DNA from 4 places in the Ensifer sp. MJa1 genome. Region 3 is predicted to be linked to each of the others. Evidence: predicted binding sites of a transcription regulator. Region 3 holds the regulator's gene; each other region holds the start of a gene.

Region 1 (7,555 bases), on a different contig from region 3:
TCGAGCGGATCTGCAACGGCGACAGCATCTTGGCCGCCATGTTGTAGACCATGTCGTCAGGGCCGATGCCGACCTTCTGCACAGCCTCGAGGTCGGTGACGTCGCAATGGACGAAACGGGCGCGGCCGTAGTGCGGCAGATCGGACTTGACGATATCGGCGATCACCACGTCCTCGCCGTCCTTGACGAGGCGTTCCGCCAGGTGACGGCCAACGAAGCCGTCGCCACCAAAGATGATGTGTTTCATGACTTGCTCCCGAATTCTGCGGTGCTCACCCCGGCGGCGTCAGCCGGCTTCTCGTCGGCATGGGATGAGATGCCCGATTGGGCGATAAGAACGGTTCCTGCGCAGATCAGCGCGATGCCGGCGATGCGCCAGGCGTTGAGGTCTTCGCGAAAGACGAAATAGGCGAAGATCGCGACGGCGACATAAGCAAGGCTCAGGAACGGATAGGCAAAGGAAAGCTCGACCTTCGACAGCACATAGAGATGCGAGGCCATCGAGATGACGAAGGTCGCAAGGCCTGAGAAGACCCAAGGGTTGAAGACGATCTGGAACAGCCGGACGATCGCCGTCTCGGCGGTCATCGAAATCGGCCCCAGCGTCATCATGCCCTGTTTCAGCATCAACTGAGCGGCGGCGTTGGTGAGCACCGTGAAGAGAATGAATGGAATATATTTCATCGTTTTACTCCCAGTCCCGCAAATCTACTTACGGGCAAGAGACGGATTTTCGGTGAAGTTTGAACGTTTATTTGAATAAAATTGTCTGCATTCTCATTCTGGCAAAGCCAGAGCCGTGCGCTTCCAGAAATTGGAAACGAGCGCCGGATCGCGGAGCGCTTCGAGTCGCCGCCAAGAAACGAAAGATTTTTCAAATACTTGCGGGGACATACGGGCATCCTTGTACGGATTGACCGCTCCGCCAGCCTCGATCACGATGCGATCGAGCGCATCAAGAAGCTTTACTGTCCGTTCACCTTGATTGGCGAAGTCCAGCGTCAAAGTAAAACCAGGCCGCGGAAAGGACAGAAGTCCGCGCGAACTGATATCGCCGAAGCGCTTCAGCACGGTCAGGAACGAGGCGTGCCCCGCGCGCCGAGCGGTTTCCATGAGCTTCGCGGTGATCTCGGGCGCTCGCTCGGAGGGATAGACGCTCTGATGCTGGTAGAGGCCGCGCGGTCCATAAAGCCTGTTCCACGCTCCGATCGCATCCAGCGGATAGAAATAGGAGGTCCAGGGAACCGTACTCACGGTCTCGCCCGGCTGCACCTTGCGGAAATAGTATTCGTTGAAGGCCTTGAGCGTCGCCCTGTTCAAGAGATTGAACGGCGGCGCAAGCGGCACCGAGAGCTTCATTCCCTTGGGGATATCGGGCAGCTCGCAGGAGCCGTCGGCATGATCGCCGGCAAGCAGAATACCGCGGCCCGTGCGCGATCCGGTCGCTAGCTGATCGATCCAGGCGACGGAGTATTCGTGTTCCTCATCAACACGGTCGACGAGCGCGAAATACTGGTCAAGATTCTCGAAGCGGATAGCATGTTGCTGCACATGCGGCGACGGTACCTTCATCAGCCGCAGGTCGACTTTCAGGATCAACCCCGTAAGCCCCATGCCGCCGATGGTCGCGGCGTAGAGGTCCGGGTTCTCCGCCGGCGAACAGGTCAGCCTTTCGCCGCTCGAGCGCAGCAGGGTAAAGCTCGTTACGTGGTTACCGAAAGTTCCGCGTGCGTGGTGGTTCTTGCCGTGCACATCGTTGGCAAGGGCGCCCCCAACCGTCACGAAGGCCGTGCCTGGTGTCACCGGCAGGAAGAAGCGGTGCTCGATCGCGCGCTCCAGAACTTCACGCAGCGTCACCCCCGCCTCGCAGGTCATCATGCCGGTGCCCGGATCGAAGGCCAGGATGCGGGCGTGGCGGCGGCTTTCGATCAGCATGCCCTGGTCGTTGTGGCAGCTGTCGCCATAGCTGCGGCCGTTTCCGAACGGCAGGTAACCGTTGGCCTCCAGATTTCCGAGCCGATCTTCATAGTCGTCAGGCAAAATGGCCGGCCGCACACGATTGTCGAGGCGGCCCCAGCTTTCATGGTCTTCAACTGTCATTGCGGCCCAATGGCTCCGAACAGGATCAAAAGCGCGCCGACCAGCATGGTCAGCTGGCTGCGCCAGTCGCGCATGATGAAGACGACGGGGTCTTCATGCAGCATGCCGCGGCGTGCGAGCATCCAGATGCGCAAGAGCATATAGAGCACCAGCGGGCAAAGCGGCCAGAGCGCCCAGGGCGTGGTGTACATTTCCTGCAATTCCTTGCTGTGCACGTAGAGTGCCAAAACAAGGGCCGATGTGAAGGCCGAGGCGACGCCTGCCTGTCCCACCATCTCGAAATCGACGGCGAGATAACCGCGCCCGGGCACGTTGCCGCCGTCCTTGTCGTCGAATTCGTTCAACTCGACATAACGCTTCACCAGCGCCAGGCTGAGGAAGAAAAAGATCGCGAAGGACACCAACCAGAAGGAAAGTTCCGTCTCGGTCGCCGCCGCGCCGGCAACGATGCGCGTGGTGTAGAGACCGGCAAGCGTGAAGACATCGACCAGCAGCTTGCGCTTCAGCACGAACGTGTAAGCCGTCGTCGCGCAGGCATAGAACGCCAGAACGGCGGCAAATTTCCATGGCAGCAGCAGGGTCAGCGACAACGAGGCAATGATCAGGCAGCCCGCCAGAATAAGCGCCGTCGGCACCGACATCTGACCGCTGGCAAGGGGCCTGTGGCGCTTCTTGGCATGGCGACGATCATTCGCGAGATCTGAAAGGTCGTTGATGACATAGACCGCGGAGGCAAGAAAGCTGAAGGCAAAGAAGGCGATGATGACGCTGACAATCGCGTCGACGTGCAACACCTCGTGATTGAGGATCATCGGGACGCCGATCAGCACATTCTTCGCCCATTGATGTACCCGGATCGACTTCAACGGCGCCAGCGCGCTGGTCTTGCCGACATCGAGACGCTCGGCGTCATGGCCGCGGCGCCATTTTTCTGCCGCCGCATCCGGGGCCACCACGATCGCGCGCCGCGCCACTTCGAAGACAGCAATGTCGTCGCGGCTGTTGCCCATGTAGTCGAACGCACCGTCGCCGTAGCGCTCGACGAGCGCCTGGCGCTTGCGGCTGCTTGTCAGATTGAGGTCTTCCGTCGAGTGCATGACCGAGGAGAAGAGACCGACATGGGCGGCGATGTCCCTGGCAACGGACGGAGCAGCACCGGTGACCAGCACCACTTCGCGACCCGTCTTCTTTTCCTCAGTCAGCCGGTCGATGACCGCCTGGCGATAGGGCCAATCCTGCGCTTGCCGCCCGGAGCGCTGCGCCACCTCATGCTTGAGCCGCCCCTTGCCCTTCGAAAGCCAGAACAGCATGGGAAACAGCATCAGCGGGTTGCGCAGAAGGAGGATCGCAGCACCTTCCCAAAGCGTATCGGCGGCCAGCAAAGTGCCGTCCAGATCCACACACAGCGGAATGTGCCGTGTCTCGGTGCGCGCGTCCATGAAATCCATCCCAGCCATAGTTGCCGGGCATCATGACGCCTTCAACTTTCCAGAGTGGAAATGCGAGCCGCCGCTGCACCCGGAAATTTGCCGATCTGGTTAACAAATGCCGAGCGCGCATGCGACGGTTAGCGCTTGCCGATCCAGTTCAGCGCATCGCGCCAGTCGGTCATGCGAACCGGGGTTCCATGCGAACCGGTTTCAAACAGCACGAAGCGCGTCGGATAGCCCTGAGACTTGAGCGTGCGGTAAAGCCCCTTCTGGCTTTCGGCGGGATAGACGCTGTCGCGGCTGCCATGGCTGAAGAACATGGGCAATTTCGCCTTGTAGGCGGCGCTTTTGGTAAAATCGGGATCGCTGACACCACCCATGACCATCATGCCACCAAGAGCCGCCACTGCGGCTGCATCGCGCGAGACGCCCCAGCAGATGAAACTGCCCATCGAAGCACAGGCAAGCACCACCGGCCGGCCGCCGGATCGCTCGGACGCCTGCTTGACGAGGGCCGCGATGTCGGCTGCACCTTGCGTATCGAAGGAGCGCACGCTCGGCGCATAGTAGACACCGCCATTGGCGACGGCGAGGTTCTTCAGCCGGTTGAAATTGCCGCCGAAGGAAAAGTCGTTGGCACCGAGCCGCCGATCACCGCCGCGGCCGTGTATGAAGATGACCGTGAACGCCGCACCCCTGTCCGGACCGACCCGCGTCACGTCGAGCGATCGCCCGCCGATTTCGAGCGTCTCGTTGACCTGTTCGCTCTTCACGCCGAGCGAGATATACGCGCGCTTTACCCGGCGTTCCGGGATTTCGTCGCGTTCGTTGATGTCCCGCAGTTCCTGATAATCAACCGTCAGATCGTCGCCGCCATCATTTTGCTGCAGCACCTTGCCATAGGAAAACAGCTCATCCTTGAAGGGCTTCAGCGCCTGCGCCTGGGCGGCGGAAGCCGAGACGACGACGGCAACAGCCAGAAAAAGCCGGCGAAACGGAAAAACAGTTGTGGACACGGCCAATGACGGGCTCCCTCTTTCGCCGGAAGCCTTGCCATCGTACGGGCGCCAAAGCAACACTTGCCCCGTGACAGGGCCGCAGAGGCAGCATTCCACCTGTGACCGACGCCAGTATTCTCCTTTTGTTCGCGCTTTCAGTGAGAGTCTGGCAGAATTCAGATGATTCGACCGCCGGGGGATGGCGGCAAAGTCGAGGTCTTGCTATGGCCTCTGGCATCCCAAAGTGACAGGAACGACCCGAACGGCCCCATGGACGACAACAGCGACCTCTTCTCCTCCGCGCCCCCGCAGCCGAAGCCTGCCGAAGCTGGAGCCCCTCCGCGCAAGCCGCCGACCGCGCCCGCTTCGGGCAGCGACGAGCCGCGCCCTGCCCCGCGCGGCAGCGATGGCAGCGACTATGACGCGTCGGCGATCGAGGTGCTCGAAGGGCTGGAGCCGGTTCGTCGGCGTCCGGGCATGTATATCGGCGGCACCGACGAGAAGGCGCTGCATCACCTCTTTGCCGAAGTCATCGACAACTCGATGGACGAAGCGGTCGCTGGCCATGCGAACTTCATCGAGGTCAATCTCGATGCCGACGGCTTCCTGACAGTGACCGACAACGGCCGCGGCATCCCGGTCGAGAACCATCCGAAATTTCCGGGCAAGTCGACTCTCGAAGTCGTCATGACCGTGCTTCACGCCGGCGGCAAGTTTGACGGCAAGGCCTATGAAACCTCGGGCGGTCTGCACGGGGTCGGCGTCTCGGTCGTCAACGCGCTCTCCGATGCGCTCGAAGTCGAGGTTGCACGCAATCGCAAGCTCTATCGTCAGCGGTTCTCCCGCGGCATCCCGCAGGGCGGGCTCGAAGAGCTCGGCGACGTGCACAACCGCCGCGGCACCCGCGTTCGCTTCCATCCGGATCCGGACATTTTTGGCCCGCACGCCCATTTCGAGCCCGGCCGGCTCTTCCGCATGGCGCGCTCGAAGGCCTATCTTTTCGGCGGCGTCGAGATCCGCTGGTCCTGCGACCCATCGCTGTTGCAAGAAGGCTCGGAAATCCCCGACAAGGCGGTCTTCCACTTCCCCGGCGGCCTCAAGGACTACCTGGCGGCGACCCTCGGCAAGGAATTCACCGTCACCCGCGAGATTTTCGCCGGCAAGTCGGAAAAGGCCAACGGTCACGGCTCGCTCGAATGGGCGGTCACCTGGTACGGCGGCGATCAGCAGGTTCACTCCTACTGCAACACCATTCCGACGCCCGAAGGCGGCACGCACGAGGCTGGTTTCCGCATCGCGCTCACCAAGGGCTTGAAGAACTACGCCGAACTGACGCAGAACAAGCGCGCGGCAATCATCACCACCGATGACGTGATGATTTCGGCGGCCGGCATGCTTTCGGTCTTTATCCGCGAGCCCGAATTCGTCGGCCAGACCAAGGACAAGCTCGCGACCGTCGAGGCGCAGCGCATCGTCGAAAACGCACTGCGTGACCCCTTCGACCACTACCTCGCCGACAATCCCGCTGAAGCCGCCAAGCTGCTCGACTGGGTGGTCGAGCGCGCCGAAGAGCGCGTGCGCCGGCGCAAAGAAAAGGAAGTCAACCGCAAGACGGCGGTGCGCAAGCTGCGCCTGCCGGGCAAGCTCGCCGACTGCTCGCAGAATACTGCCGAGGGTGCCGAACTCTTCATCGTCGAAGGGGATTCGGCAGGTGGTTCGGCAAAGCAGGCGCGCAACCGCGCCAACCAGGCGATCCTGCCGCTCCGAGGCAAGATCCTCAATGTTGCCAGCGCCGGCCGTGAAAAGCTTGGCGCCAACCAGCAGATCGCCGATCTGATCCAGGCGCTCGGCTGCGGCACGAGGACCAAGTACCGGGACGAGGATCTTCGCTACGAGCGCGTCATCATCATGACCGATGCCGACGTTGACGGCGCGCACATCGCCTCGCTGCTGATCACCTTCTTCTACCAGGAAATGCCGGAGCTGATCCGCGGCGGCCATCTCTATCTGGCCGTACCGCCGCTCTACCGCCTCAGCCAGGGTTCGAGGACGCTTTATGCGCGCGACGACGCGCACCGCGAGGAACTGATGCGGACCGAATTCAATGGCCGCGGCAAGGTCGAGGTCGGCCGGTTCAAGGGTCTTGGCGAGATGCTGCCGGCGCAGCTCAAGGAAACGACGATGGATCCGAAGTTCCGGACGCTGTTGAAGGTCGAGATCGACGAAATCGATTTCGAAGGCACGCGCGAGGCGGTGGACAACCTGATGGGAACCAAGGCCGACGCCCGCTTCCGCTTCATCCAGGAACGGGCGGTGTTTGCGGAGAATCTCGACATCTAAGGACGCTGGCCCGGGGAAGGCGCCGCAAGGTTGGCGCTGCGTTCCATGTTCCAACCTGTCAAATCCGAGACGGCGGCCAGTCGCCGCCGTTTGCGTTTCAGCCCGCGCCCCCTTGCACCGGGTCAGGCGGCAGGGTCGACAGGTTTTTCCATGAACAGGCTCAGCGGATCCGGCTGATAGCTGCCAAACGGCGGGCGCTCGACGTAGCCGGCGGCCTTATAGAGGCCGATGGCCTCGGGCTGATAGATGCCGGTTTCGAGGCGGATCGCCCTGCATTGCAGTTGCTGCGCACGTTCCTCCAGCGCCCCGAGCAACAGCTTGCCAACCTTCAGCCCCCTCGCCTGCGGATCGACGAACATGCGCTTGATTTCGGCAGTTCCGTCGCCGGCATCCACGAGCGCGCAACAGCCGACGATATCGCCCTCACGCCGCGCCACGAAAAATGAGACCGCCGGTTGCTCCAGGCTCGACAGGTCGACCATATGATTGCTTTCGGCAGGATAAAGCGAGGCAGCATAGGCGTCGGAGAGTTCCAAGAGCCGTATGATGGCGGCTTGGCGTGGCGGCTCGAGGGCGATGGTTACGGCGGGCAATCGGTCTTTCCTTGGTGTCGGCGATCTCGATCACCAACCTACCGTCGACGGTCCCGCAGGCCAATACGTCATTTGGCGCATCACCCTGTTGCGG
Region 2 (7,555 bases), on a different contig from region 3:
AGCGAGGCGCTCATCAGCACATGACGAACATTGACCAGCAGGGCCGAAAACCCGAGTGCTGCCCAGGAGACGGGATGCGTCCAGATATCCATGGCGACGAATTGCGACCCGCCGGCAAAGACCAGCGCGCTCATCAGCGTCACCTCCGCCGGCGTCAGGCCCTTGCCCGCGGCCACCGCACCGAACACCAGGCCGATCGGCATCACCGCAACGATGAGCGGCGTCATCGCCATGGCGGCCGCCCGGAAATCCTGAAATGCACTTTTCTCCTGCACCGTCCACGTCTCCATTCACACGACTTCGCTGCCGCGTCCTTTCGGATGCGCGGTAGCAATGGCAAACGTCTACTTGCCGGAGTGAACGGTGTATTGAACGAAAGTGATCAGCCGGCGCGAAACGCGCCCGGCGTCACGCCCGTGCGCGCCTTGAAGTGACGGCTGAAATGCGCCTGGTCGGCAAAGCCACACTGATAGGCGGCATCCACCGCCGACCAGCCATGACGAAGCAGCGTCTTGGCGGCCCGCACGCGCTTGTCTGTCAGGAAGGCGTGCGGGGTGATGTGGAACTCCTTGCGGAAGGCCCGTATCAGGTGGGCGCGGCTCAGGCCCGCGACCTTGGCCAGTTCCTCAAGCCCCACATCCTCGGCATAGTTTTCGGAGAGGAAGTCACGCGCCCGATGCACGGCCAAATGCTCGCGCGTTTCGATCGGGGTGATGATCGTGCTGCCGTGCCTCTCGAACATCGCGGCGAGCACGGCGAACATCTTTTCCTCTGCTTCCAGCGTGGCGCCAGCCACCTCTAGCGTGCGGTGGGCGTGATGGAACGACAAGGCGAGGTCCGGAGCCTGCAGGACACGCTTGGAGAAGGACGGCGTCCCCTTGAAGGCACGTCCGGTGACGTCCTCGATGATGTTCACCAGCAACTCGGCGCTCGGATAGACCATGCGATAGCGATAGCCACTGCCACCGGGATGGCCGTCATGGATCTCGTCCGGGTTGATCAGGTAGAAGTAGCCGGGGCCCGCCTCCGAGCGCTCGCCCTTGATCTTGCTAATCTGCGAGCCCGCCTCAATGGCGCCGATGCTGAAGGTCTCGTGCGCATGCGGCGCGAATTCATGGGTAATGAAGGTCGCCGTCAGGCACTCCATGCCCATGAACCGGGCGTCGCGCCAGAAGCGCGTGCGCTCGGCGCCCTCAATCGGCATGACATCAATGGCTTCTTCCTGCGAAATCGTCTGCATGGGTGGACCTTAGTCGCCCGTCGGGTCCACGTCTTGCACAAAAGTGCTCGTCTGCAAGACCGGCGGTCTGGTTGGCGCTGCGACAGGGCAGCATTTGCGACGATGGGCGCTTGGCTGTATTGCTCTTTCATCGTCCCAAGCAGAGTGCCCGGCATGCTCACTCCAGAATTTTCTTCCGCTTCCAATCGGCTCACGATCGACCTTGGCGCTCTCACCGACAATTGGCGCGCGATGAACGCCCGCTCCGGAAGCGCGCGGGCCGCCGCGGTGCTCAAGGCGGACGCCTACGGGCTCGGCATCGATTACGCCGCCCCTGCCCTCTATGCGGCCGGCGCCCGCGACTTCTTCGTCGCCAATGCCGAGGAAGGTGCCGAATTGCGGCCGCTCGTGCCGGATGGCCGGATCTACATTCTCGCCGGCATGTGGCCTGGCAACGAGGCGCTCTTCTTCGACAATGGCCTGGTGCCGGTCATCAACTCGGACGAGCAGCTCGCCGTCTTCATGGCGGCCCTGTCGGAGCGCGGCGACCACCCTTGCGTGCTGCATATCGATACCGGCATGAACCGGCTTGGCCTTTCGGTTGAAGCGGCGACCGCCCTTGCCAACGATCCGGCCCGGCCCGCGAGCTTCTCGCCGGTGTTGATCATGAGCCACCTGACCTGCGCCGACGAACCGCACCATCCGCTGAACGCCTACCAGTTGCAGCGCTTCCGCGCAGCGGCGGCCGCCTTCGACGGCGTCGATGCAAGCCTTGCCAACTCCGGCGGCGTGTTCCTCGGCGCTGAATACCACTTCGACCTGACCCGTCCGGGCATTGCCGTCTACGGCGGCGAGGCGGTCAACGGCGTGGTCAATCCGATGACACCCGTGGTCACCGCCGAGGCCCGGATCGTCCAGATTCGCGACGTCCCGGCCGGCGGCACGGCGAGCTATGGCGCCTCTGCCCGCTTCGAGCGCGACAGCCGCATTGCTACCGTCGCGGTCGGCTACGCCGACGGCTATCATCGCTCGGTCTCCGGCGGCGGCGTGACGCTGCGCCAGGCGATGCCATCGGGGGCGTTCGGCTTCCTGCACGGCAGGCCCGTTCCGCATGTCGGCCGCGTCACCATGGACCTCAGCCTCTTCGACGTCACCGACCTTCCTCCGGGCGCAGCGCGCCCTGGCGACTACATCGAGCTTTTCGGTCGCAATATTCCCGTCGACGACGTCGCCCGCGCCGGAGGCACGATCGGATACGAGATGTTGACCAGCCTCGGTCGCCGCTATGTCAGGCATTATGTCGGCGGCGCCTGACGCGCCTTTTCAGACAAATTCCTTGCTGACTTCGCTAAAATTCACCTTTTGTTCCGCGTTTCACGGCATTATGTGACAACACAAAGTGATTCTCCGATCATTGGCGACTGCGGGCCGCAGCCCCGCTGATGACCTCCCTATTCCGAAAGTCGATCCTGATGGCGAAAGCCCGCACACAATTCATCTGCCAGAACTGCGGCACCGTGCACACCCGCTGGGCGGGCAAGTGCGAAGGCTGTGGCGAGTGGAACACCATCATCGAAGACGATCCGACCGCCGGTATCGGCGGTGGTCCCTCGCGCGCACCGAAAAAGGGGCGGCCGGTGGCGCTGACCACGCTGTCCGGCGAGATCGAGGACGCGCCACGCATCCAGACCGGCATTTCCGAACTCGACCGCGTGACCGGTGGCGGCTTCGTGCGCGGCTCGGCCCTGCTGGTCGGCGGCGACCCCGGGATCGGCAAGTCGACGGTGCTGATGCAGGCAGCCTCAGCGCTTTCGCGCCGCAAGCACCGCGTCATCTATGTCTCAGGTGAAGAAGCGGTGGCCCAGGTCCGCCTGCGCGCCCAGCGTCTCGGCGCTGCCGATAGCGACGTGCTTCTCGCAGCCGAGACCAATGTCGAGGACATCCTTGCGACCCTTGCAGAGGGCAAGCGGCCGGACCTGGTCATCATCGACTCGATCCAGACGCTGTGGAGCGACATTGTCGATTCCGCCCCCGGTACGGTGACGCAGGTGCGCACCGGCGTGCAGGCGATGATCCGCTTTGCCAAGCAGACGGGGACTGCCGTCGTGCTCGTCGGCCACGTCACCAAGGAAGGACAGATCGCCGGTCCCCGCGTCGTCGAGCATATGGTCGACGCCGTACTCTATTTCGAGGGCGATCGTGGCCACCACTATCGCATCCTGCGCACGGTCAAGAACCGCTTCGGGCCGACCGACGAGATCGGCGTTTTCGAGATGTCCGACAAGGGCTTGCGCGAAGTCGCCAACCCCTCGGAGCTGTTTCTCGGCGAGCGCAACGAGAAGTCACCAGGCGCCGCCGTCTTTGCCGGCATGGAAGGTACCCGCCCTGTGCTCGTCGAAGTCCAGGCGCTCGTCGCGCCGACGTCGCTCGGCACGCCGCGGCGCGCGATCGTCGGTTGGGATTCCGCCCGGCTGTCGATGATCCTCGCCGTGCTCGAGGCCCATTGCGGGGTTCGGCTCGGCCAGCACGACGTCTACCTCAACATTGCCGGCGGTTACCGGATTTCCGAGCCTGCGGCCGATCTAGCTGTGGCTTCCGCACTGGTTTCGTCGCTTGCCGGGCTTGCCCTTCCGGCGGATTGCGTCTATTTCGGCGAAGTCAGCTTGTCGGGCGCCATCCGGCCGGTTGCGCATACCGCACAACGCCTTAAAGAAGCCGAGAAACTCGGGTTCTCCCAGGCAGTCCTGCCGTCCGCCTCGACCGAACTGCCGAAAAACGGCAATGGCCGGTGGAGCGAAATGGAAAGCCTGCCGGACCTGGTGGCGCGCATCGCGGGATCGCGCAATGCGCTGAGACCGGCGGAGGACGAAGACTGACGATGCGGATGCCGCAGACCGCTCCTTGAGGTCCGGTCGCGACAAGGCTGATAATGCCCTGGATATCAGGCAGGGCCGAAGGCGGATAGGCTTGAGGAGACCCGGACGAACCGGGTCCGGAGTAAGGACAAAATGCCCATTACAATTCTCGACGGTATCGTTCTCGGCGTCGCCCTGTTTTCCGCAATTCTGGCCATGGTCCGCGGCTTCTCGCGCGAGGTTCTCTCGGTCGCAAGCTGGGTGGGTGCAGCAGCCGCCGCCTATTTCCTCTATCCGCAGCTCCTGCCCTATGCCAAGCAGTACACCAGCAGCGACACGGTCGCGCTGATCGGCTCGGCAGCCGTGATCTTCCTGGTCGCGCTGATCATCATTTCCTTCATCACCATGCGGATTGCCGATTTCATCATCGACAGCCGCATCGGCGCGCTCGACCGCACGCTCGGCTTCCTGTTCGGTGCCGCACGCGGCATCCTTCTGGTCGTGGTCGCCATGCTGTTCTTCAACTGGCTCGTCGCGCCGCAGCAGCAGCCGACCTGGGTCACCCAGGCGAAGTCGAAGCCGCTGCTCGACAATCTCGGCAACAAGCTGATCGCGCTGCTGCCCGAAGAAGCCGACGCCACTATCCTCGACCGTCTGCGCGGCAAGGACACGACCGGTGAAGGCGAAGGCGAAGCGCCGACGACCGCGCCCGGCCAGGCACCGACGACGACGCCCGACCAGGCGCCCGCCGAAGACGCACCGGCCACCAGCGGCTGAGACAGGATTAACTTGCCGACAAAGCCCGCCCCGCGGGCTTTGTCCTTTTGGGGAATAACGCTCGCAGTCGTTTTCAGCTAAGATCGCTTGAAGATTGCGGGCCCGATCACGATATGCGCACCGGTACGGAGCAAAGGCGACTGTGATGACCGATCTCAGATCCATCGAAATCCACGATGAACTCGAAGGCGACGAACTGCATGAAGAGTGCGGCGTCTTCGGCATATTGGGGCACTCGGACGCGGCGGCGCTGACAGCGCTCGGGCTGCACGCGCTCCAGCATCGCGGCCAGGAAGCGGCCGGTATCGTCACCTTCGACGGCAAGCAGTTCTGCACCGAAAAGCGCATGGGCCTCGTCGGCGACCACTACACGGACCCTGCGACGCTCGCGAAACTCCCGGGCTTCATGTCGATCGGCCACACGCGCTACTCGACGACGGGCGAAGTGGCGCTGCGCAACGTCCAGCCGCTCTTTGCCGAACTTGAAGTCGGCGGCATCGCGGTTGCCCACAACGGCAACTTCACCAACGGCCTCACCCTTCGCCGGCAACTGATCGCCGACGGCGCCATCTGTCAGTCGACATCGGATACCGAAGTCGTTCTTCACCTGATCGCCCGTTCCAAGCAGGCCTCCTCCTCCGACCGCTTCATCGACGCGATCCGCCAGATGGAAGGCGGCTACTCGATGCTGGCGATGACGCGCACCAAGCTGATCGCAGCGCGTGATCCGATCGGCATCCGCCCGCTCGTCATGGGCGAGCTCGACGGCAAGCCGATCTTCTGCTCCGAGACCTGCGCGCTCGACATCATCGGTGCAACTTACGTGCGCGACGTCGAGAACGGCGAAGTGATCATTTGCGAGATCCAGCCCGACGGCTCGATCACCATCGACGCGCGCAAGCCAGAGGTATCGCAGCCCGAGCGTCTCTGCCTGTTCGAATATGTCTACTTCGCCCGGCCGGACTCGGTTGTCGGCGGCCGCAGCATCTATGTGTCGCGCAAGAACATGGGCATCAACCTCGCCAAGGAAGCACCCGTCGAGGCCGACGTTGTCGTGCCCGTGCCGGACGGCGGCACGCCGGCAGCCCTTGGCTATGCGCAGCAGAGCGGCATCCCCTTCGAATACGGCATCATCCGCAATCACTATGTCGGCCGCACCTTCATCGAGCCGACGCAGCAGATCCGTGCCTTCGGCGTCAAGCTCAAGCACTCGGCCAACCGTGCGATGATTGAAGGCAAGCGGGTCATCCTCGTTGACGATTCGATCGTGCGCGGCACGACGTCGGTGAAGATCGTGCAGATGATGCGCGACGCCGGCGCCCGCGAGGTGCATGTGCGCGTCGCAAGCCCGATGATCTTCCATCCGGACTTCTACGGCATCGACACGCCTGATCGTGACAAGCTTTTGGCAAACCAGCATGCAGACCTCGCCTCCATGTGCCGCTACATCGGTGCAGACTCGCTCGAGTTCCTGTCGATCGACGGCCTTTACGAGGCGGTCGGCGGCGCCAAGCGCGACCCGAAGGCACCGCAGTTCACGGACCACTACTTCACCGGGGACTATCCGACCCGCCTCCTCGACCAGGAAGGCGCCAGCAACGTCCGCAAACTCTCGGTTCTCGCCAGCAACGGATAATTAGACAACAAAATGACCATCAATCTGAAAGACCGGGTGGCCGTGGTCACCGGCGCGTCGCGCGGTATCGGCTATTTCACCGCTCTCGAACTGGCCAAGGCCGGCGCTCATGTCGTTGCCTGCGCACGCACTGTCGGCGGGCTTGAAGAACTCGACGATGCGATCAAGGCCGCGGGCGGTTCGGCAACGCTGGTGCCCTTCGACCTCGCCGACATGGCGGCGATCGACAAGCTCGGCGGCGCCATCAACGAGCGCTGGGGCAAGCTCGACATCCTGGTCGCCAATGCCGGTGTCCTCGGCACGATCTCGCCGATCGGCCATGTCGAGGCCAAGGTGTTCGACAAGGTCATGACGATCAACGTCAACGCCACCTGGCGGCTTATCCGGTCGCTCGAACCGCTGCTGATCAAGTCGGACGCCGGACGCGCGCTGATCCTGTCTTCCAGCGCTGCACACAAGTGCAAGCCGTTCTGGGGCCCCTACTCCGCCTCCAAGGCTGCCGTCGAGGCTTTGGCCCGCACCTGGGCCGGCGAAACGCAGCGCCTGCCGCTGCGCATCCTCTCTGTCGATCCCGGTGCCACGCGTACCGCGATGCGCGCCCAGGCGATGCCGGGTGAGGACCCGGAAACCGTGCCGCATCCGTCCGAAGTCGCCGTCAAGCTGCTGCCGCTCGTCGGTCCCGACCAGACCGAAACCGGCAAGCTCTACATCGTGCGCGAAGACAAGATCGTCGATTATCGGATGCCGGAATAACAAACGGCAGACTACCCAAATCAAAAAGGCCACCGTGTCACCACGGTGGCCTTTTCGTTTGCTTGTATCGGGCCCCGATCAGTCCTTGTCGCCCGGGAGACCATCGCCGCCGGTGGAGGGATGGGCAGGCCAGTCGCCGCCGTACTTGCGTTGCCAGGAGCGCGCGCCAAAGGGCAGCGTGATCAGGTAGCCAAGCGCCGTCAACGCCATCGTTTCCCACGTGTAGGTCATCAGCGTCGCCACATAGAAGACGACGCCGAGAATGACAGGGAGAACGAGATCGCGGCGCACGCGGCTGTTTTCCGACTTGCCCGA
Region 3 (7,555 bases):
GGAATCCCTGGACTGTCACGCTGCGGCAGTAGCGCTTCGACATGCGCCAGAACTTCAGCAGCGATGGCATCGACCGACTGAGTCGCGTCAACCACGCGGCATCGCGCCGGGTCATTCCTGGCTATGTCGAGGAAAGCCTCACGGCGCTTCTCGTGCGTCTCCAACCGTTCCTTTTCGAAGCGGTCCGGGTTGTCGTCGCCCGCACGCCTTTGCGCCCGCTCCAGGCCGATGCTGGCAGGCAAATCGAAGATTACAGTGCGATCCGGGACCACGCCGTTGATGGCAACGCGCTCCAGGCTCTCAACGAAGCTTGGCTCGAGGTTGCCGGTAATGCCCTGGTAGACGCGCGAGGAATCCATGAAGCGGTCGCAAAGCACGACCGTGCCGCTTTCAAGCGCGGGCCGGATAACCTCCTCGACATGATCACTGCGGGCGGCGGCAAACAGGATCGCCTCCATCCGCACGCCGAAAGCTTCCGCCGCGCCGGAGAGCAGCACATGGCGCACAGCTTCGGCGCCCGCCGATCCACCGGGCTCGCGGGTCGTCAGTACGGTGAAACCGCGCGCCCGCAGGGATTCTGCCAGTAGGCGGAGCTGGGTAGACTTGCCGGCACCCTCCCCTCCTTCAAATGTTACGAACAGACCTTTTGCTGGCGACACCGTGTTATCCCGTTTCGGCATGCGATTTGGCTCTGTTTAGCCGATTGGGCCGCAGTGCGAAACAGTCAGATCGCGATGAGTTGAAGCTAGCCTGCCGTAATCCCGCGCGGCGGCCTGCTAGAGCCAGAAGAAGAAAAGTTCCTGCAAGGCGTCAAGGGCGCGGCTCGTGAGCGTGCCCTGCCCCACGGCGCTGGCGGTCTTGACCGGAACTTCGCGCAAGAGTTTTTCGCCATTCCACAGCTTGACGACACCGACCTCGGTGCCGGCTGTCACCGGCGCACGCAGCGGCCACTTGTAGACGATGCGAGCCGTAAGGCGTTCGGGGTTGTTCACCGGCAATAGCACGTCGACCGGACCTCCGGCGACCAGCGGCACATGCGAGGCATCGCCTCCATAAACGGCGGCTTCGCCAATGGCCTCGCCATCGGCGAATATCCGCTTCTTCTCGAATGCGGTCATGGCCCAGTCGAGAACCCTGCGGCTTTCCTCGATCCGCTCCTTGTCGGTTTCAAGCCCTCCCATGGCGACATAGACCCGGCGGTCACCCCGCTGCAACGAAGCGGCAAGCGAAAACCCGAAGCCTTCGGCAAAGCCAGTCGCCAGGCCATCCACGCCGATATTGGCTGAAAGCAACGGGTTCTTGTTGCGCTGGAGGATCTTGTTCCATTCGAACTCCGGCTGTGAATAGAGCCGGTAAAGATCCGGATGCGCCTCATGCAGATGCCGGATGAGGGTCACGAGTTCGCTCATCGTGATCCGGTTGCCCGGATCAGGCAGGCCGGTGGCGTTGCGGAAGGTCGCAACCGGCATTCCGAGTTCGCGCGCCCGCGCCGTCATGCGTTCGGCAAAGGCAGCCTCGTTGCCGGTCATGCCTTCGGCAAGGATGATGCAGGCGTCGTTGGCGAGTTGCACCGCCACCCCCTGCAGGAGATCGGCAACCCGAACGCGTGATTTCAGCACCGCAAACATCGTCGAGGTGCCGGCAGGCGCTCCACCGGTCCGCCAGGCGTGCTCGGAAACCTCGAACGCGGTATCGGCCGAAAGCTCCCCCTTGCCGAGCGCTTCGGCAACCACCTCCATCGTCATCAGCTTCGCGAGCGAGGCAGGCGGAATCGGCTCATTCTCACCGCGCGAAAAAAGCACCGTACCGGTTTCGGCATCAACGAGCAGGATCTGTTTTGCCTTGGTGTCGAAGGCGGGCGCCGGTGTCTGTGCAAACGTGGCGCCGGCAAACAAGGTGACGCCAAGAAACACCGCCGAAAGCAACTTCATGCGCATGGGAAACTCCGGTTTCCCCATGGGCATAGCAGCGTGGTCATTCTGGCACAACGGCGCGTACCGCTATCGGACAGAAGCGCCTGCTTTCTGGCGTTTGGCGTAGTCGACGATCACTTGCGGCGTCAGTTGCTTCCTGTCGACCATGATCGCTTCAAAGGGCGATTCGGCGTCGCTGACCCGCACCTCGTAGTAGGCGGACGCATAGCCCATGTTGCCGTTGGGCATCGGTATGAACTCCGGCCGCTCGCGCGGGATCGGACCGATTTCCGGCAGCATGACGAACTCGCTGAGCGACTGGGGCTGGGCGAACTGCGGTACGGGAGCGGCAAGCGCCGTTACCGGTTCGCTCACATCGAGCGAGGCCTTTGCCGGGACTGTGATGCTCCCGAGGCTCTGGCCGCGGAACGGCTCGTTCGAGGCAACCATGACGCCGGTTGCAATCTGGCCTTCCGGCATCACGCTCGGCCCGCGCTCACCCTTCTGGACATAGGATGCCATGAGATAGGGCATATCGTTGCCCTCGAGCGGCGCACGACCGACATATTGCACCCGCACCTGTGCGCTGCCCTTGCGCTTGATATCGAGCATGTCCGCCGTCTTCGAGGAAACGTCGATAATGCGGCCATATTCATAGGGACCGCGGTCGTTGACGCGAACGATGACCGAAGTGCCGTTTTCCATGTTGGTGACGCGCGCATAGCTCGGCAGCGGAAATGTCGGGTGCGCAGCCGACAAGTGAGCCTTGTCGTAAACTTCGCCGTTAGCGGTTAGTCGACCATGAAACGCCGAGCCGTACCAGGACGCCACACCGGTCTTGTTGTAACCGAAGTCTTCCTTCGGCTGATACCACTTGCCCTTGACCTGGTAGGCCTTGCCGACCTGAAAGCGTCCACCGCCCTTGGGAATATTGTTGCCGGTGGCAACGCGGGGGCTCGCCTTCACGCCATAGACGGATTCGGGAAAGTACTCCTTGCTCCGCGCCGTCTTCTTGGTGCTCGACGTCGACCCGCAAGCTGCAAGCGTTACGCACAGCATTGGAACCGCAGCAAGGCGCAGTCCCTTGACCAGATATGCCGCATTTTTATTAGATGTCATCTGTCCCACAACATCGATCGAATAAGCCGTACTCGAAACCTTCCGCTCTTGCCCCCAGCGGAAATTTCGGCGTCCCGAAACGGAACAGTGATTAAACATGACAGCAACAAGGCAAAAATGCGAACTCATCCACAGGATGGCGTCGGATTTCATGCGTTATGGTTTATGGATGGTTACTGCGGGGCGCGCTCTGACACCCTTCTCCAGCCAGGCTGTCGAGAAAATCTCTCCGGGGCGCATGTTAAATCTTGCAAAGCGCCAACGCTTCGCGCAATAACGCCCTGCCCTTCAGAAACGGTATCCGTACCGTGCCGGGCGAGGACAGGTGGCCGAGTGGTTTAAGGCTCTGGTCTTGAAAACCAGCGTACGGGAAACCGTACCGTGGGTTCGAATCCCACCCTGTCCGCCATTTCAAGCACCAACCGGCACACAACGAGCAGATCTGGCTGCGCCGTAGCCGCAAGCCGGTCGAAGCTATTATCCGTAAATGCGGGAGCGCGCGAGAGAGCGCCCCTCAAAGGCTGAACGGATCGCGACCTGAGCGCTTCTCGCTCGGCGCATTGAAAGGATCGCTCTTCTTTTCCTTCGACTTGCGCCCCTCGTCGGCAATAATCTCATCGACGGCCCGCTGACACTTCATCAGCTCTTCGGCCGCAGCGCCGGTGCCCCGCAAGCTCAGATGCGCGACAAGGCGATCTTCGAAGGCGATTGCGAGCGAACGCTTGCGCACGAAGCCGGAGAGAAATTCAGCATCGGTGATGTTTACAAACAGGAATTTCCCGCTTTCGTCGCCGGCAGCCGTCGCCGCCGCGCTCCACGGGTCGTTCTTGTCGAATCGGAACGTCAGGTCATAGTCCTTGCCGACCTCCAGTGACTTCCAGTCGTCGCTGGCAAAGCTCATGTAGAGCGGTGCATCAGATCCCTTGGGATAGAACCCCAGCCGCAGGCTCACCCCACCTTCAAAGACCGAGGTGATGAAACAGGAGCCCTCCATCGTCGTATCGGAGGCGACACGCCAGTCACCGACGTCCTTCCATTTGATGATTTCAGACTCTTCGGCCATGGCAGGCGCAACTGCCATCAGACAGCCCGCCAATCCCATCAACAGTTTACGCATTCCCGCCCCCGATTGCCCCTGCCTCACCGGGCGGCACGCATCCTTTCGGCGCACGCCATCATCCCGCCACCAGTCTAGGAATATTCTCACAACAGTCCAGCCACTCGTCCGCTTCACATGGCAAAGGGGTCTTTCGACGACTTCGTCTCGCCGCCTTCGGCGAAGGGATCATTGCTTGGCGCGTTGTCGGCCGTGCCTGCAAACGGATCGGCACTCTGCCCTCCGTTCGGAATGAGCGTATTCACTGCCTCCTGACACTTGAACATCTCGCTGACCGCCTTCATTGAATCACGAAGGCTGAGGCTCGTGATCACCCGCCCCTCGAACGACACTGCCAAGCTGTTGCGGCGCACGAACTCGGTAAAGAAATCGGTATTGGAGAAATTGACGACCAGCGCCTTCGATCCGGTGAACTCCACCCCGAAAGCGACCGCCGGCCACCGGCGCCCCCGGTCGAGCTGCAGGGCAACGTCATATTCTTTCTGCGGCTCGATTGATTTCCATTCCGCGCTGCCAACCGACAGGAATGCAAGATTCGCCGAGCCTCTCGGATAAAAACCGATCCGCAATATCGCGCCGGCGTCATAGCTCGTCGCCGCGTAGCACGATCCTCCAAGTGACGGATCGGAGCCGACGGTCCAGGCATTGACCCGCTTCCAAATGTTCGACCGCGCCTCCTCCGCGCACGCGGCGCCCGTCGCAATCAACAGGCCGAGAAAGGCCAGCGGCAATCTATGCATGTGGTCACCCCATTTTCCCCGCAAAGTTATAGGATTCGTGTGACCTGTCGAGATGGCAAAGGAGATGCGCGACCGGCAATTGCGCCATCTCGGTCATGGCCACCCAAGCCCATTGCCAGCAATTGTGGCCTTGCGGTCACGGCGCTGCACCAAACAGCTGTTGAACACGGCAGCGGGATCCCGCTGATCGCTGGACTTCGGAACGAAAGCGCGGTTCACATCGTTAACCGCCCCGTAGTCCCCCCAAATCAAAGTGGACGATCACCGTGCTTGCCGCCCTGCTCATCGCCTCGATCGTTGCATCGCCGAACATCCCGAATACCTTGCTCAGCGCCGCAACCGTAGATGAACTGCAGGCCGACTTCGAATCGGCCGTTCCTTGTCATCAGATCGACGGGCGCAAGGTTTGGAAGGGCGCCATCGCCTACTACATCCAGTCGTTCGTCTATGATGGCGACACGCCGGTGGCCACGGACGCAGCAGACGCGGTTCTGCCCGAAGACAACAGCGCCGAGACGGTGAAGGAATTCGAGGACGCGTGCTCGGGCATTCAACCGGCTTGAAAGGCGCTCGGCGGTCGGTCTGATTCGATCAAAGCCGCCGTTCCACGCCCCTGCTCAGTCGCTCGGCCATGCCGCAGAGCGTCCGATAGCCCATTTTCAGCCATACAACCCGCCGATCGAACCGATTCGATGCGTCAACAGGTGGCATTCACCGAATTTTAGGCACTTGCGGAACACATATGGAACAGATAGTGTCTGTTCTTGATTTGTTTCACGCTTCTGGAGCGACGTGCCATGCTGACCCGCAAGCAACAGGAATTGCTTCTTTTCATTCACGAGCGAATGAAGGAATCGGGCGTGCCGCCGTCGTTCGACGAGATGAAGGATGCGCTCGACCTCGCCTCCAAGTCCGGTATCCACCGGTTGATTACAGCCCTTGAAGAACGCGGCTTCATTCGGCGACTGCCAAACCGGGCACGCGCGCTTGAGGTCATCAAGCTCCCGGAAGCCTACGCCTCGAACCAGCAGCCGCGTCGCGGTTTTTCGCCAAGCGTCATCGAAGGAAGCCTCGGCAAACCGCCGGCGCCAGCCCCTGCCGCACCGAAGCCGGCTCCCGTCGCCGACAATACTTCGGTTTCCGTTCCGGTCATGGGGCGCATCGCTGCCGGTGTTCCGATCTCAGCCATCCAGAACAACACCCATGACATTACCGTTCCGCTCGACATGATCGGTAGCGGCGAGCACTACGCGCTCGAGGTGAAGGGCGATTCGATGATCGAAGCTGGCATTTTCGACGGCGACACGGTGATCATCCGCAACTCCAATACGGCCAATCCGGGCGACATCATCGTGGCGCTGGTTGACGATGAGGAAGCAACGCTGAAGCGGTTCCGTCGCAAGGGTGCGTCGATTGCGCTTGAAGCCGCCAACCCGGCCTATGAGACCCGCATTTTCGGCCCCGATCGGGTCAAGATCCAGGGCAAGCTCGTCGGCTTGATCCGGCGCTACCACTAACCGTTACCGGAATTTGGATCTTAAGCGCATCTCGCCGCCATTTTCGGCAGCGAGAGCAGCTTGCGGGCGGCGTTTGCCGCACGCTTACTCGTGGATCGTGTATTCGCCGAGCTCGCAGAGGTCCTGGGTGTCTTCGGTCGTATCGAGGCCCGAGCCCTCCTCGAACTCGAAGCGCATGTCGTATTTGCAAACATCGCGGCCGTCGGCGATCGTGATCTCGATGTTTTCGCCGGGGTTCAGGACCTGCCGGCCAAAAACGTCGTCCTCCCATTCGTTGACGCCAACCGGCGACGTGTAGAAGTTGGTGAGCACCGCGCTTGTGTTGTTCTTCAGTTTGAACACCAGGTCTTCAGCGCGCGCCCCGATCGTGGTTGCGGCCATCATGGCCGAAGCCACCAGGACAAATTTCATCTTCATATGTGCGTTGCCTCCGTTTCGATTGATGACGGACGCTACCGATGCGGCTGATGTCAGCGGAGTCATTGTTCCCCTCTACCGATTTCGCCGCGCGATAAAATCCGACCGACCCTTAGCGGACCTGGCTTGCGCGGGCGTGTGGCAACTGCGGCAAGATGTCGAGAGAACAGGGCAATAAGGGCGTTTTCGGCCGCAACCTTCGTGGGCGTCGCCCGTCAACGGATGGAGCCCACAATGGACAGCGATCTCAGGTCGACGGAAATGCTCTACGCTGTGGAAAGCTCCCGTACTTGAGAATCCGCTTTGTGTTTTTCCGGAAAATGCCTCTTGCGGTTTTTCTGCAATCATTCTAAATCCGCGCCAACGCTTGGTTATCCGAGCAGTGAGGCCTCGTGGCGGAGTGGTGACGCAGAGGACTGCAAATCCTTGTACCCCGGTTCAATTCCGGGCGAGGCCTCCAAAAATATCCACAATCGATTAAATGACTACGCCTTCGGCAGAAGGCGGCCGATCGCTGCAGAGCTTCAGTTCAGCACCAGGGCGTCGGCCGGCCGGTCCACGGCCGAACAAGGCCCTCGTTGACGAGCATACGACCGAGAGATTGTTCGTCGCGCGTTACGAACCGCAGCTTTTCGTCCGCCTTGCCGCCCTGTCGTCCGCTCGCTGTCACCAGCTTGAAGTCCCCGGCGTTCAAGAGTTCGCGAAGGCGCTGCTTGGCATAAAAGCCGCGCG
Region 4 (7,555 bases), on a different contig from region 3:
ATGACTTCGCGATCTTCGATTTCGACGGCACGCTTGCCGATACGGCAGCGAGTTTCATGCTCGCCTGCAACAGTGCGGCTCGACACTTCGGCTTCCGGGAACTTTCCGTCGAGGAGTTCCAGTCGCTAAGGGCGATGAGCAATCGCGAAATCATCGCGCATATGGCGGTGCCGATGTGGAAGCTGCCGCAGATTGCCACCTTCATGCGGCGTGCCATGGCGGCCGAGGCCGAATCCGTGCAGCTGTTTCCGGGTGCTGCCGATCTGCTTTTGCGGTTGAAAGCCGCCGGCATTGGCATCGCCATTGTCAGCTCCAATGCGGAGGAGAGCATTCGCGCAGCTCTCGGCGACGTGGCGGCAACCGTCGATCTTTATGAATGCGGCGCGGCGCTCTTTGGCAAGGCGCAGCATTTCAAGCGGGCGATCCGCTTTTCCGGTTTGCATGCGTCGCGCATTCTGGCGATCGGCGACGAGGCGCGCGACATCGAGGCGGCGCGAAAGGCGGGTATCGCGTCCGGTGCGGTTGGATGGGGCTATGCCGATCCGATCTTTCTGCAAGGGCTCAGGCCGGATCGGTTCTTTGGTCGAATGGAAGAGATCGCGCCGGCTTTTGGAGCGAACTGACCGATATCAGCCTCAGGCGGCCTTCGCGAGATCCCTCTGCGCATCGGCAAACAGGCGCAGCGACCGCAGCCGCGCTTCCATGTCGAAGATCGGCATGGAGATAATCAACTCGTCGGCCTTCGTCTGATCGAGGAACGTTTCGATCTTGCGCCGGATCGTCTCCGGTCCGCCGACAACCGCATACATCATCGAATGGTCGACGAAGATCTTTTCGTCGTAGCTCCAGAGCCCATCCATGGACTGCACCGGTGGCGGAAACTGGCCGCGTGCGTTGCGCCTTAGTGCCACGAAGGACTGCTGCATCGAGGTGAAGAGGTAGTTTGCCTCCTCGTCCGTATCGGCGGCGACGCCCATGACGCCGACCATGACATGCGGCTTGTCGAGGGTTTCGGACGGGGTGAAGCGCTCGCGGTAGATCTCGAGCGCAGAAAGCAGCATATCGGGCGCGAAATGCGAGGCGAAGGCGAAAGGCAAGCCAAGCATGCCGGCGAGGTGGGCGCTGAAATGACTGGAGCCTAAGAGCCAGATCGGCACATTGGCGTCGGCGCCTGGCACGGCGATGATCTTCTGGTCTTCCGCGACGGGGCCGAGCAGCGCCTGCAGTTCGACCACGTCGTTCGGGAAATTGTTGCCGCTCGCTTCCATGTTGCGCCTCAGCGCCTGGGCGGTGCGCATGTCGGTGCCAGGCGCGCGGCCAAGGCCGAGGTCGATGCGGCCGGGATAGAGAGCTGCCAGCGTGCCGAACTGCTCGGCGATCACCAGCGGCGAATGGTTCGGCAGCATGATGCCGCCGGAGCCGACGCGGATCGTCTTGGTGGCGGCTGCCACATGCGAGATCACGATCGAGGTCGCCGCACTCGCAATGCCCTTCATGCCGTGGTGCTCGGCAAGCCAAAAGCGCTGGTAGCCGTTTTCTTCCGCGGCCTGCGCAAGACGGCGCGAATTTTCCAGCGATTGGGCGACGCTGCCGCCTTGCGTGATCGGGGAAAGATCGAGGACGGAGAAAGTCGCCATGGCAAAGGCCTTCGTTGAGGGAAATTGATGAAAGGCTATGTAAGCTCAATTTTCCTCAATCCAAGGGTGGTGGCGAAGAAAACCTGATCTGCCGCCTCAGTTGTGCGTATGTTTTTGTTTTGTTCACTTTTTGCTGGCAGCGTCCGGACTGTCGTCATAGGGTGAAATTCATGCAGACCACGATTCGCATCATCGGCATCGATCCGGGCCTCCGCCGCACCGGCTGGGGCATCATCGAGACGCTCGGCAATTCGCTGCGTTTCGTCGCTTCCGGCACCGTGACGTCCGATGGCGAGATGGATCTGGCATCACGGCTCTGCCAGCTGCATGACGGCCTTGCCGACGTGGTGCACAGCTACCAGCCGCACGAGGCGGCGGTCGAGCAGACCTTCGTCAACAAGGATGCGACGGCGACGCTGAAGCTCGGGCAGGCACGGGGCATCGCGATGCTGGTTCCGGCACGGGCGGGCTTAAGGGTCGCCGAATATGCGCCCAACGCCGTCAAGAAGGCGGTGATCGGCGTCGGCCATGGCGAGAAGCAGCAGATTCACATGATGATCAAGGTCCTGATGCCGAAGGTCGAGTTCAAGGGCAATGACGCGGCCGACGCGCTGGCGATCGCCATCTGCCACGCTCACAATCGTCAATCGGTGACGAGCCGGCTTGCCGCATTGATGGCGTAGTTGCGCCCGACAAGATTTTTTCCGATGGTCTGAGCGACCATCCCACCGCGGGAGACGCCCCATGATCGGCAAATTGAAGGGTAACATCGACGAGATCGGCGAGGATCACGTTGTGCTCGACGTGCATGGCGTCGGCTACGTTGCCTTCTGCTCGGCACGCACCTTGTCCAAGCTCGGTTCGGCTGGCGAGGCGGCGGTGCTCTTCATCGAGACCTATGTGCGCGAGGACCAGTTGAAGCTGTTCGGCTTCCTGTCGGCCCTGGAGCGGGAATGGTTCCGCCTCTTGCAGAGCGTGCAGGGGGTTGGCTCGAAGGTGGCGCTTGCCGTGCTTTCGACGCTGACGCCGGGCGAACTCGCCAATGCGATCGCGCTGCAGGACAAGACGTCGGTCTCGCGCGCGCCGGGCGTCGGGCCCAAGGTGGCGGTGCGCATCGTCACGGAACTCAAGAACAAGGCGCCAGCCTTTGCTGGCGAGATGTCGGCATCGATCGGCCTCAAGCAGGAGCTTGGTGAGGGCGTTGCGTCCGCGCCGGTCTCCGATGCCGTTTCGGCGCTCACCAACCTTGGCTATTCGCGCGACCAGGCGGCCAACGCCGTTGCCGCGGCCTTGAAGAATGGCGGCGAAGGGGGCGACAGCGCCAGGCTCATTCGCCTTGGCCTGAAAGAACTGGCGCGATGAGCGCTTGCCTTGACGGGGCGCTCAAGGCAGAACGGATGGAGCCGGATGCAGGACGGATGTCTGCGTCTGACGACGGACTGATTGGAACGAATGCATGACTGACGCGGCACGCCTGATAGCGCCGGAAAAGCGCGGCGAGGATCTCGACGCGACGATGCGGCCGCAGACACTGGACGATTTCACCGGCCAGGCGGAGGCACGCGCCAACCTGAAGATCTTCATCGAGGCGGCCAAGAACCGCGGCGAGGCACTCGACCACGTGCTGTTCGTCGGTCCGCCCGGCCTCGGCAAGACGACGCTGGCGCAGATCATGGCCAAGGAGCTCGGCGTCAACTTCCGCTCGACCTCCGGCCCTGTCATCGCCAAGGCCGGCGATCTCGCCGCCCTGCTCACCAATCTCGAAGAGCGCGACGTGCTCTTCATCGACGAAATCCACCGTCTCAACCCGGCGGTCGAGGAAATCCTCTATCCGGCGATGGAAGATTTCCAGCTCGACCTGATCATCGGCGAGGGACCGGCGGCGCGTTCAGTCAAGATCGACCTGTCGAAGTTCACGCTGGTGGCGGCAACCACCCGCCTCGGCCTGTTGACGACGCCGCTTCGTGACCGCTTCGGCATTCCGGTGCGGCTCAATTTCTACACGGTCGAGGAACTGGAATCGATCGTGCGCCGCGGCGCCCGGTTGATGGGCCTCGGCATGACCGACGACGGCGCGCGCGAGATCGCCCGCCGTGCCCGCGGCACGCCGCGCATTGCCGGCCGGCTTTTGCGCCGGGTGCGCGATTTCGCCGAAGTGGCGCGTGCCGAAGCCGTGACCCGGGAGATCGCCGACGAAGCGCTGACGCGGCTTCTCGTCGACAACATGGGCCTCGACCAACTCGACCGGCGCTACCTGTTCATGATCGCGCAGAATTTCGGCGGCGGACCCGTTGGCATTGAGACGATCGCTGCCGGTCTTTCCGAGCCGCGCGATGCGATCGAGGACATCATCGAGCCTTACCTTATTCAGCAAGGTTTCATCCAGCGGACACCGCGCGGCCGTATCTTGACCGCAAACGCCTGGAAACATATCGGCCTCAACCCACCAAAAGAGGTCGAGGCGGCGCAGTTCCGACTGACACTCGAGGACGAATAGATGATCACTCGCCGCGGATTGTTGAAAATGATCGGCGGCGGTATCGCCAGCATGGCAGCACTCGGTGGCTATGCCTTTGCCTTCGAGCCGCTCGCCCGGCTGAATGTGACCCGCTACAAGCTGACGCCTCCCGGCTGGACGCCGGGCTTGAAGCTGCGTGTCGTGGCACTTGCCGACATTCATGCGTGCGAGCCCTGGATGCCCGTCAGCCGCATCGAGTCCATTTGTCGGCAGGCCAACAATCTTGGCGGCGACATCACGGTCCTGTTGGGCGACTATGCGGCCGGCATGAACTACGTCACCCGTTACGTGCATTCCAGCGAATGGGCGAAGGCCCTCGGTACGCTTACGGCCCCGCTCGGGGTTCATGCGGTCATGGGCAATCACGACTGGTGGGAGGACAGGACCGCCCAGAAGAACGGCGGCCCGACCTTTGGGCACAAGGCGCTCCACGCCGCCGGCGTCAACGTCTACAGCAACCGGGCGATCCGGCTCGAGAAGGACGGCTTCGGCTTCTGGATTGCCGGCCTCGAGGATCAGCTTGCCTTCAAGCCCGGCAACAAATGGCAGCGCAAGCGCATGCGTGGCCTCGACGACCTCGATGGCACGCTGGCGCAGGTCAGTGATGGAGACCCGGTCATCCTGCTGGCGCACGAGCCGGACATCTTCCCGCGCGTCCCTTCCCGGGTTGCGTTGACGCTGTCGGGCCATACCCATGGCGGCCAGGTCCGGTTTCTCGGATACGCGCCCGTTGTGCCCTCGCGTTTCGGCGACCGCTACGCCTATGGTCACATGGTCGAGGACGATCGCAGCCTGATCGTGTCGGGTGGCCTCGGTTGCTCACTTGCGCCCATTCGGTTTGGCATGCCGCCAGAGATCGTCGTCGTCGATCTCGGATAGTCAGTCTGCATGCGGTCCTCGCATACTTCTGCCATGATTATCCTAGCCTTACCCGTAGCAAGGCAGCTTGCTGGAAGTCGATGTCGGTGATGGCGTGGGCGGACCGGCAGGGCCTATCAAGAGGTACGTTTCCAGGCAATGAAATCTTATTCAATGTGACTGTTTTACAATATTCTTAATATCGCCACAGCGATGCCGCGCTTTGAACCGATTTCGGCCTTACCTAGACGGCGGGCGACGCCAGACCTAGTCCAGACCAGTTCGCAGACGCTGAAAGGCGTTGAGAGTGCGGCAGGTCGAGAACTAGCGTCGAAGGCGACAAAGGGCGTTAACAGTATCACATGCCGCCTCGGGACAGGCGGAAGAGCATCGAGTTCAGCGTATTGCAGATGGTCTGAGGGGACACGAAGAGGCGTCTATTGTGTGGGGGACGCCGTTCCCATGTGATGCTAGCGACATCGCAAAGGTACTTTCTAATGGGACTTACGCTTCTGATTAATACCCTGAGCCTAGATCTCGTCGTTGGATTGAAAACGGGTCTGCGCATTCTGCATTTCATTGGGCTTGCACTCGGTCTGGGCGCTGCCACCGTTCTCGACCTGATGATCTTGCGCTTCTTCATCAAGGGTAAAGTATCGCCGGAACACTTCGCGGTGTTTCACTTCGGCTCCAGGATCGTCAATTGGGGGCTGATCCTCCTTTGGGTCACCGGCTTCGGCTTCCTCGCCTATTACGGCTTCTTCGAACCGATCAAGCTCGGCAACGAAAAGGTCTGGGCAAAGATGACGATCGTCGCCATCCTGACGATCAATGGGGCGTTCATCCACGCTGTCATTCTGCCGAAGGTCAAGGCGCAGATCGGTTCATCGCTGCTGGAGGGCATGTCGACCAAACAGTGCAGCGTCTTGCTCATATCCGGTGCCGTCTCGGCCACCTCGTGGTATGTGCCGCTGCTGCTCGGTGCGCTGCCGCAGCTCAACTTCGTCGTGCCGATGACTGTCATCTTGACGGCCTATGCGCTGCTGCTTGCTGCGGCCATTGCCATCGCCCATAGCCTGCTCTTTGTCGTTTCGCCCGGTGCGGCCACAAAAATCAAGGCCAGGTCGCGCGTCGAACCGGAGTTGGGACTTCCCGCGGTCGTTTGATCGTCCCATTCGGCGCGATCCTCGGATTGCCTTCGGAAGGCCCGGCATCTTGATGCCGGGCCTTTTCACTTTGACGCGGCCGTCATGCCAGCAAGGCTTCGATCGTCCGGCGCAGCCGCTCCGCACCGCCCGGCCGCCAGCCGAGCCGTCTCAGCTTTTCCGTATTCATGACGTTGAAGGCGTCTCGTGGCGCAGCGTCGGGCAAGGCATGCGCGCTGCCAGTGATTTCCTTGACGATTGCCAGCAATGACCGGTTGTCGACCAGCATGTCGGAGACGTTGAGGGTTATCGCTCGTGGTTTGTCGCTCAGGTTTTCGAGCGCCAACCGGACTGCGGCGCCGACATCGTCGCCATGCACCTCCGTGCCGGCCCGAGGCGGGACCGGGCGCCCGCTGAGATAATCTGAGAACAGGTCGTGCCATTTGTGCCGACCGTCGGGCTGTGCCTCGCCGTAGACACCGGTGGCACGCAGATTGACGGGCCGGAAATGCGCATCCGCCATCGCAGCCAGGGCCTGTTCTGCTTCAAGCTTCAGCCGACCGTAGAGCGTCTCCGGTCGGCACGGCGTATCCTCCGTCAGTTCCAGTCCCGGCAATTGCGCCCCGTAGACGGCACGGCTCGACAGGAAGAGGCAGACCTTCACGCCGCTTTCGCGCGCCTCCTGGAACAGGCGAAGGCTGCCGTCGAGATTGGCCAGGCGAAAGCCTTCGGGATCGTTACCTTCGCCGCCCCGATATCGACCGGGCACATGGTCGAAGGCGGCATGGACGAAGTGGTCGATCCCGGTGAATGCCTCCTGCTGGTTGCGATTTGCATCGAGCAACAGCGGCGTGAACGCAACCTGGGCCCCGAAATGCCCGGGCGCCGGTCGGTTACGTCCGCCAACAATGACCTCATAGCCATGTCGGGCCAGGTGCTCGACGATGAAACGCCCGACCATGCCCGTGCCTCCTGACACCAGCACGCGGGTCATCGGCTTGCCGGATTGGCGAGCTCGGCGATCTCGGGGATGTTCTCGCCGGTGAGATAGCAGGCCCAAAGGTCGATCAACGGCTGTAGGGCTCTAGCGCGGGGATGATCCTTTTCCCAGGGCTTTTCATACTGATAATGCAGCACGCCGATCGACCGCCAATCCCAGAGTTCAGGCAGATTGAACCAGACATATTGCAGCATGTTCATGGTGACGGGCAGGCCGTGCCAATCGGGGAAAAACGCCTGCAGGAAGGTCTGGTCGGTTCGCGGCCAGAAGGCATCGGGCGCGTCGAGGCGCTCCAGCATTCGCCCAAACGTCGTCAGCGACGGCTCGGCGACGAAGACGCCGGAGTTCAAGCGGTGAAAATCGGCGAGACTTTCATAGACATTGGGGGCGGCGGAGA

The links. Region 3 encodes LexA, which represses DNA repair genes until DNA is damaged. Its sites were predicted from a motif close to TGTTCNNNNTGTGTTCNG; they were not measured.
Region 1: the regulator LexA is predicted to act here: its motif matches at 4,662-4,679, upstream of parE (DNA topoisomerase IV subunit B).
Region 2: the regulator LexA is predicted to act here: its motif matches at 2,572-2,589, upstream of radA (DNA repair protein RadA).
Region 4: the regulator LexA is predicted to act here: its motif matches at 1,747-1,764, upstream of ruvC (crossover junction endodeoxyribonuclease RuvC).

The regions. Positions count from the first base shown of each region.
Region 1 is NZ_JAKUMO010000015.1:134,522-142,076, forward strand. It holds gene MKZ91_RS20140 (NAD-dependent epimerase/dehydratase family protein) at 1-247, opposite strand, end outside; gene MKZ91_RS20145 (EamA family transporter) at 244-684, opposite strand; gene MKZ91_RS20150 (FAD-binding oxidoreductase) at 778-2,100, opposite strand; gene MKZ91_RS20155 (UbiA family prenyltransferase) at 2,097-3,539, opposite strand; gene MKZ91_RS20160 (alpha/beta hydrolase) at 3,668-4,552, opposite strand; gene parE (DNA topoisomerase IV subunit B) at 4,799-6,868, shown strand; gene MKZ91_RS20170 (GNAT family N-acetyltransferase) at 6,991-7,461, opposite strand.
Region 2 is NZ_JAKUMO010000003.1:39,194-46,748, forward strand. It holds gene MKZ91_RS05290 (AzlC family ABC transporter permease) at 1-227, opposite strand, end outside; gene MKZ91_RS05295 (AraC family transcriptional regulator) at 383-1,240, opposite strand; gene alr (alanine racemase) at 1,394-2,533, shown strand; gene radA (DNA repair protein RadA) at 2,692-4,095, shown strand; gene MKZ91_RS05310 (CvpA family protein) at 4,228-4,851, shown strand; gene purF (amidophosphoribosyltransferase) at 4,997-6,487, shown strand; gene MKZ91_RS05320 (SDR family NAD(P)-dependent oxidoreductase) at 6,500-7,240, shown strand; gene pssA (CDP-diacylglycerol--serine O-phosphatidyltransferase) at 7,319-7,555, opposite strand, start outside.
Region 3 is NZ_JAKUMO010000020.1:123,900-131,454, reverse strand. It holds gene tmk (dTMP kinase) at 1-680, opposite strand, end outside; gene MKZ91_RS23980 (D-alanyl-D-alanine carboxypeptidase family protein) at 777-1,937, opposite strand; gene MKZ91_RS23975 (septal ring lytic transglycosylase RlpA family protein) at 2,001-3,032, opposite strand; tRNA gene MKZ91_RS23970 (tRNA-Ser) at 3,352-3,441, shown strand; gene MKZ91_RS23965 (hypothetical protein) at 3,547-4,266, opposite strand; gene MKZ91_RS23960 (hypothetical protein) at 4,263-4,889, opposite strand; gene MKZ91_RS23955 (hypothetical protein) at 5,156-5,452, shown strand; gene lexA (transcriptional repressor LexA) at 5,687-6,406, shown strand; gene MKZ91_RS23945 (hypothetical protein) at 6,491-6,823, opposite strand; tRNA gene MKZ91_RS23940 (tRNA-Cys) at 7,210-7,283, shown strand; gene MKZ91_RS23935 (thermonuclease family protein) at 7,353-7,555, opposite strand, start outside.
Region 4 is NZ_JAKUMO010000010.1:143,237-150,791, reverse strand. It holds gene MKZ91_RS15795 (HAD-IA family hydrolase) at 1-623, shown strand, start outside; gene MKZ91_RS15790 (LLM class flavin-dependent oxidoreductase) at 636-1,637, opposite strand; gene ruvC (crossover junction endodeoxyribonuclease RuvC) at 1,808-2,320, shown strand; gene ruvA (Holliday junction branch migration protein RuvA) at 2,382-2,999, shown strand; gene ruvB (Holliday junction branch migration DNA helicase RuvB) at 3,094-4,134, shown strand; gene MKZ91_RS15770 (metallophosphoesterase) at 4,135-5,034, shown strand; gene MKZ91_RS15765 (hypothetical protein) at 5,511-6,179, shown strand; gene MKZ91_RS15760 (NAD-dependent epimerase/dehydratase family protein) at 6,262-7,152, opposite strand; gene MKZ91_RS15755 (glycosyltransferase) at 7,149-7,555, opposite strand, start outside.